Linked DNA regions of Desulfatibacillum aliphaticivorans DSM 15576. The protein of the gene in region 1 interacts with the protein of each later gene in a pairwise test. Links are inferred from orthologs where the notes say so. Each region holds a gene or a part of one and is shown on either strand. Other genes may lie near its edges.

Region 1 (3,474 bases):
CTTTGAAACAGGCCCCTGGTCAACACGGAGGCGCTTTGGCTCTGGTTGAATCTTACGGCGGCGACGGCGCCCGAGGCCCCAAAGCCCAGCAAGGCCACGGACACGACCAGATAAGCATGATGGTGCCACATGATAATGGAAAAAAGGCGGGTGAGGGCGATCTGATAGGCCAGGGCCGAGGCCGAAATAAAAAATACGCCGGCCAGGACGGGACGGGCTATCCCGGGAGTCTGTTCAGAATGGGAGTCCGATAATGGTTTCAAGGCCTAGTAACCATGCGGGAAAAAAAGGAGCGGCGGGCGAGAGCGAAGCGCGCAACGCCCGTCAGTCCAGCATTCGACGGATGGCGAGCAGTTCGTCCCTGATTTCCTCCAGACCCGGGGCGGACTTTTTGCCTGCCGAAGATTCTTTGACTTCCTTGGCTTGTTTGCCCTCTTGGGCCAGGGCGGCTTTGGCCCCCGGGATAGTGAATTTTTGGGTGTACAATAAATCCTTGATGCGCAGGATCAGGTCCAGGTCGGTCCGTTTGTACACCCGGTGCCCTGACAAGGATCTGCCGGGGCGGATTTGCTTGAATTCACTTTCCCAAAAACGCAATACAGAGGGTTTAAGTCCTGCTATGGAGCTGACTTCTCCAATCCTGAAATACCGCTTATCAGGGTCCAGCACGAATTCTTCACTCATGGACACCCCTCCATGGGAAAAAGCAGGACTGGCTCTCAGGCCTTGGCCGGAACTCAGGCAGCCCCAAAGGCTTCCGTCAATTCCTTGCCAATCCCTTCATGCACCTCGTTCACTTCCTTGTCTTGCAGGGTCGTGGAGTCGGACCTGTACGTAATGCGGAACGACAGGCTCTTTTTGCCTTCCGGCACGGGCTCGCCTTCATAGACGGCCACAACCTCCAGCGCCCTGATCCATTCCTGATCCATTTTGCGGACGTGAGCCAGGACGGCTTCGGCTTCCACCTTCTTGTCCAGGACAATGGTGATGTCCCTGTCTGTGGCGGGAAACCTGGGCGGCGCCTGATAGGTCAGTGCATCCGGGACGGCGGCCAAAAGGGCGGCCGCGTTAAACTCGGCGACAAACACGTCCTGCTTGACTTCAAATCCTTTCAGAACCTCGGGCTTGACCTTGCCGAGCACGCCCACGCGCTGGCCCTGGCAGACGATTTGCGCGCATTGGCCTTTGACCAGATAAGGCGCGGAGTCGTCTTCAATTCGGGAATATTCGGCGTTTTCGATATGAAAGTCCGCCATTAAAGCCTCGCAGCAGCCTTTCATCTCGAAAAAGTCCGTGCGAACCGCCTTGCTTTGCCAGGACGGGGCCGCAGCCGCGCCGGAAAGAACCAGGCACAGGGACTCGATTTCCGTGGGCAGTTCCTGGCCTTTTTCCGCGATGAAGGTCTTGCCGATTTCAAACAGGGCCAGGTCTTTGTTCTGGTAATTGATGTTTACCGCCACGGAGGCGAAAAGCCCGGGCAGCAAAGACGTACGCATGACCGCCTGATCCTCGGTCAAAGGATTGAGGATGGGCAGGGTCTGGGTTCTTTTGTCCGATTCCGCCAGCATCAGGCGTTGGGGCGTATCAGCGCCCACAAAGCTGTAATTGATGGCCTCGCGGAAGCCCCGGCCGCTCAGGGAAGTCCTCAACTTCAGCCCGAAATCCCGGATGGGGTCGGACGGATGGATTTCCATGGTCGCGGCCGGCCAGGTCGTGGGAATGTTGTCGTATCCGAACAGCCTGGCCACTTCCTCCATCAAATCCTCGGGACGGGACACGTCCACGCGGTAGACCGGAGCCAGCACCTTCATGGAGTCCTGGTCAATGGGCGTGACTTCCATGTTCACGGATTCCAGGTATTTCACGATCTGGTCGAAAGGAATGTCCGTGCCCAGAATTTCGTTGGTCCGGGAAGCGGAAAGGGTGATCTCCGTCTTTTCCACAGTGACCGGGTGAGCGTCCACCGCCCCTTTGGCGCAAACGCCTCCGGCTGTCTGCAGCATAAGCTGGGCGGCCCTTTGGGCGGCGAACAAAACGCCTTCGTGATCCGTGCCGCGTTCGAATCGATGGGAAGCCTCGGTGTGATACCCAAGTCGTTTGGCGGTCTTTCTGACGCTCATGGGGCTGAAATGGGCGCTTTCGATCAACACGTTGGTTGTGTTGTCGTTGATTTCGGAGTTGAGTCCGCCCATGACCCCTGCCAAAGCCACGGCCTTTTTGCCGTCGCAGATCATGAGCATGTCGTCTTCCAGCTCATTTTCCTTGCTGTCCAGGGTGGTGAACTTCTCGCCTTTAGCGGCCAGACGAACCACAATCCTGTTTTCCTCCAGCAGGTCGTAGTCAAAGGCGTGCAAAGGCTGCCCGGTTTCCATCATCACGTAGTTGGTTACGTCCACGATGTTGCTGATGGGGCGAATGCCAACGGCCAGCAGGGCCTGGGCCAGCCAGTTGGGGCTGGGGCCGATCTTGATGCCTTTGATCACACGGGCTGCGTATCGGGGGCAATGATCCGGGTCCAGGATGTCCACGGAGGTGACGTCCTCGACGGCGTCGCCTTCTTCAGGCAGGCTGGCGTCGGGCAGCGTCATTTCCACGCCGTAGATGGCGGCCAGCTCCCGGGCCACGCCGATCATGGAAAGGCAGTCGGACCGGTTGGGGGTGATCCCCAGTTCAAAAACCGTATCGGAAAGATTCAGGGCCTCGGCCAGGTTTTGGCCGGGAGTCAGGGAGTCGTCCAGTTCCATAATGCCGCCGGCGTTTGCTCCGACTTCCAGCTCTTTTTCAGAGCAGAGCATGCCTTCGGAAACCTGTCCCATGAGCTTGCCCTTGGAAATGACCATGCCGTCGGGAAACTCGGCGCCCTGGAGGGCCAGGGGGGCTTTCAGCCCGGCCCGGGCGTTGGGCGCGCCGCACACGACCTGCAAGGTCTGGCCGCCGGCGTTCACTTGGCAAACCTGCAAGTGGTCGGACTTTTTCACGGGTTCCGCGGACAGAATTTCGCCTACCACCACTTTTTGCAGGTGGGCGAACCTGTCATGCACCCCTTCCACCTCCAGCCCGGCCATGGTCAGGGCATGGGCGATTTCCTGGGGATCCGCATCCACGTTGACGTATTGTTGGAGCCATTTCAGACTGACTAACATAATCTTTCCTAATCCGTTTGGGAAATTTCAAAAAATTAATCTGACGAAGACGATTTCGGCTTGGAATTAAAACTGGTTCAAAAAGCGTAGGTCGTTTTCGTAATATTTGCGGATGTCGTCGATGCCGTATTTGAGCATGGCGATGCGCTCCACTCCCATGCCGAATGCAAAGCCGGAGATTTCGGAGGTGTCATATCCCACGAACTCGAAAACGCGGGGATGGACCATGCCCGAACCCAGGATTTCCAGCCAGCCGGTGTGAGAGCACACGCGGCAGCCGGAGCCTTTGCACATGACGCATCCGATATCCACTTCGGCGCTGGGCTCGGTA
Region 2 (3,410 bases), on another replicon or contig:
ACAGGAGGTTTCCGATTCCGGGAACGCTTTTCAAGAAGAACCATGGATAATATTGGTCCATGCGCCCTCGTTCAATTTTTTATTACGCCGCCTCCCCGGATGCTTTCTGCCAAGCCAACAAAATGGGACTGGCGACAAAAATGGATGAATACGTACCAATGAGCACGCCGATGAGCAAAGCAAAGGCGAAATCCGCAATAATGCTGCCGCCGAACAAATACAGGCAGACCACCACGACCAACGTGGTCAGGGAGGTCAGCAAGGTGCGGCTGAAGGTTTCGTTGATGCTTCTGTTGATGATGAAATCAAGCGCCCTGCGTGTGTGCCTGGTCTTGTTTTCGCGAATCCGGTCGAAAACGATGATGGTGTCGTTCAGCGAATAACCCACGATGGTGAGCAGAGCCGCAATAATAGGCAGGTTGAATTCCTTGCCCACCAGGGAGAACACGCCCACGGTGATGATCACGTCGTGAATCAGGGCCACAATGGCGCCCATGGCGTATTGCAGCTTAAGCACCCAGAATCCCGCCACGGCGATCACCAGGGCCACGGCGATCTGCGCCGGGATGCCCAGGTCGAACTTGTCCATAAAATAGGCCACGCCAATAATGGCCAACGCCATGACCAGGGGCGGAATCCATTTAAGCTCGAATCGGCCGGAGATATACACGGTGATGAACAGCAGCGCGTAAAACATGGCCATGAGGGCTTGTTCCTTCAAGTCCTTGCCCACCTGGGGGCCAACCATATCCACCTTTCCAAGCTCCACTCCGGTTCCCAAAGTCTGCTCCAGGACGGCTTCGATCTGTTCGGCAATGTCAGAGCCTTTTCCGTCTGCCACATCCGTCCGAATCAGGAATTCGGTCTGGCCTTCCACATGGGTTTCCTGAACAGTGGCCTTCTCAAGCCCGATGGTAGCCAGGGCGCTGCGCACCTCCTGCGCCGTGGGCAGCGTCTCGAATTTGAAAATCATTTCCGCGCCGCCGGCGAAGTCAACGCCCATCTTGGGGCCGCCGTGCATGACCAGGGAAACCAAGGACACGGCTATCAGAATTGCTGAAAACACATAGGCAATAAAACGTTTGCCGATTATGTCAATATTTATGCCGGGTTTAATCCACTCCATAATTACGCCTTCCTTATATGCTCAGTTTCCGCACGTTGCGATAGTACAGGAAATAGTCGAAAATCAACCGGGACACCACAATGGCCGTAAACATACTGGCCGCAATGCCGAAGCACAACGTGACCGCGAAGCCCTTGACCGGACCGGTTCCAAACTGCAGCAGCACGAATGCCGCCACAAAGGTGGTCACGTTGGCGTCCAGGATGGTGATGGTGGCTTTGGAGAATCCGGAGTCCACGGCAAAGGCCGGGGCCTTGCCAGTCCGTATCTCTTCCCTGATGCGCTCAAAAATAAGCACGTTGGCGTCCACCGCCATACCAATGGTCAGGATGATGCCCGCAATGCCCGGCAGGGTCAGGGTGGCGTCCAGCAGGGCCAGGGAGGCTAAAATCAATACAACGTTCAATATTAGCGCTATATTGGCGATGAGGCCTGCGCCCATGTAGTAGACCGCCATAAAGACCACGACCAAAACAAACCCGATGAGCATGGCGTTGGTGCTGGTCTTGATGGAGTCCTTACCCAAGGATGCGCCCACGGTGCGCTCTTCCAGTATCTTGAGGGAAACCGGCAAGGCGCCCGCCTGGAGGATGATGGCCAGGTCGCTGGCTTCCTGCATGTTTCCGATTCCGGTGATCACGGCCTGTCCGCCGCTGATCTTTTCCTGAATAACCGGCGCGGAGAAAACCCTGCCGTCCAGGACGATGGCCAGGGGCTTGCCCACGTTCTCGCCGGTAATCCGGGCGAACTTGAATCCGCCTTTTTTATTGAATTCAATCGAGACCACGGGCTCGGAAAACTGGCCTTGCATGTTGGCGTAGGCCTTTTCCAAATATTCACCGGTCAGGAGGACCTTTTTCTTCACAAGATAAGGCCTGGAAGACACCCGGCCTTGGGCGTCCACATGTTTGGAGTACAAAATTTCCGTGCCCGGAGGGGGCCTCCGGTTGATGTAGTCCCGCACCTGGTCTTGCCTGTCGTCCAGAAGCCGGAACTGAAGCTGGGCCGTGCTCACCAAAATATCCTTGGCGCGCTGGGTGTCGGTGACGCCCGGAAGCTGAACCAGGATGCGCTTCTCGCCTTGCTTGCGGATGTCAGGCTCGGCAACGCCCAGCTTGTCAATCCTGTTGCGGATGGTCTCCAGGGCCTGATCCCGGGAGGAATCCATGATGGCCTTTTGGTCGCTTTCGGGCAGGGTGAATGTGCAAACCGTGTTTTCCCCCTGGGGGTCGTAATCGGGAACCAGTTCGCTCATCTCCTCGCCGGCCCATTTCTTGAACTTATCCAGAGCTTCGCTGCCAATGATGGTGACGGTCAGAGTGTCTCCATTGATCAAGTCCTGATCCTTGCTGCGGATATGCTCCCGCCGCAACCCTTCCTTCAGGTCGTCGGAGTAACGGTCCATGGTGCTGACAACCGCTTCCTGAGTCTGCACCTCCAAAACCAGATGCATGCCGCCTTGCAAGTCCAGCCCCAGATTGATGACCTTGTGAGGCCAGGCTGTATGATCTTTATCTTTATCGACGAACCATTGATTTACGGTCGGCCACAAGAATAAAAGCGCCAGAGCCAGCACAATTGCAACCAAAGTTAAACGGAATGTGAAGTTTTTCAAAACGGTGAACTCCCTTTATGACCGGTCGCCTCCAAAGGCGGCGACTCCAAAATTCCCCCCAATTATCAGGCCGAAAACCCTGGGCTGATCCTTGGAGCAACGAATAAGCGAATCGCCCGTCCGCTGTTTTTGTAAACGCCTGACTGGGCCGCCTATTTTCCGGGTTGAGCCAGTCCTGCGATGCCGCTCCGGGCGATCTTCACGCGTACGCGATCCGCAAGCTCCAGGGTGACGGTGCTTTCATCCAAACCGGTGATTTTTCCGTACAAACCGCCGTTGGTGATAATCTTGTCTCCCTTTTTCAAGGCGTCCAGCATTTGCTGATGCTCCTTTTGCTTTTTCTGCTGGGGCCTCATGATGAGAAAATAAAAAATTAAAATCATCATGCCCATCATGCCGAAAAAGGCAAGATTGTTCTGCTGGCCCGCCGCCTGCCCAATTACCATGGTGCTTAAAAATGAATCGATCAAAACTGCCTCCTTTTAATATCCGCCTCCGGGTTAAGGCTTTTCCCTCGGGCGTCGATTTTTTTCTAAAACCCGGATTGATTATTCGCCGAAGACCCTTTGGAAAATCGTGTCCACATGTTTGAAATGATAATCCAGGTCGAAAATTTCCTCAATAGCTTCTTTGCTCAGGTGCGCCCCTATGTTCGGACAGGCAAGGACC

The links. Proteins that work in one complex are often made in the same cells at the same time.
Region 2: the proteins of pheT (region 1) and secD interact in binary tests that used the Escherichia coli proteins (3 or more experiments, as listed by UniProt). The link is inferred for Desulfatibacillum aliphaticivorans DSM 15576 from one-to-one orthologs.

The regions. Positions count from the first base shown.
Region 1 is NZ_AUCT01000020.1:48,912-52,385, forward strand. The notes cover bases 441-3,474. They hold pheT (phenylalanine--tRNA ligase subunit beta), read right to left. Parts: upstream 3,144-3,474; coding sequence 738-3,143; downstream 441-737. Other genes in these bases: G491_RS0117200 (MerR family transcriptional regulator), read right to left, coding at 441-684; pheS (phenylalanine--tRNA ligase subunit alpha), read right to left, coding at 3,210-3,474. Outside these bases: G491_RS0117195 (spermine/spermidine synthase domain-containing protein), read right to left, coding at 1-263; more of G491_RS0117200, read right to left, coding at 325-440.
Region 2 is NZ_AUCT01000043.1:20,692-24,101, reverse strand. The notes cover bases 441-3,410. They hold secD (protein translocase subunit SecD), read right to left. Parts: upstream 2,742-3,410; coding sequence 1,140-2,741; downstream 441-1,139. Other genes in these bases: purB (adenylosuccinate lyase), read right to left, coding at 3,290-3,410; yajC (preprotein translocase subunit YajC), read right to left, coding at 2,894-3,211; secF (protein translocase subunit SecF), read right to left, coding at 441-1,126. In the rest of the region: DNA-processing protein DprA, read right to left, coding at 1-61; more of secF, read right to left, coding at 83-440. UniProt on the Escherichia coli protein: Part of the Sec protein translocase complex. Interacts with the SecYEG preprotein conducting channel. SecDF uses the proton motive force (PMF) to complete protein translocation after the ATP-dependent function of SecA.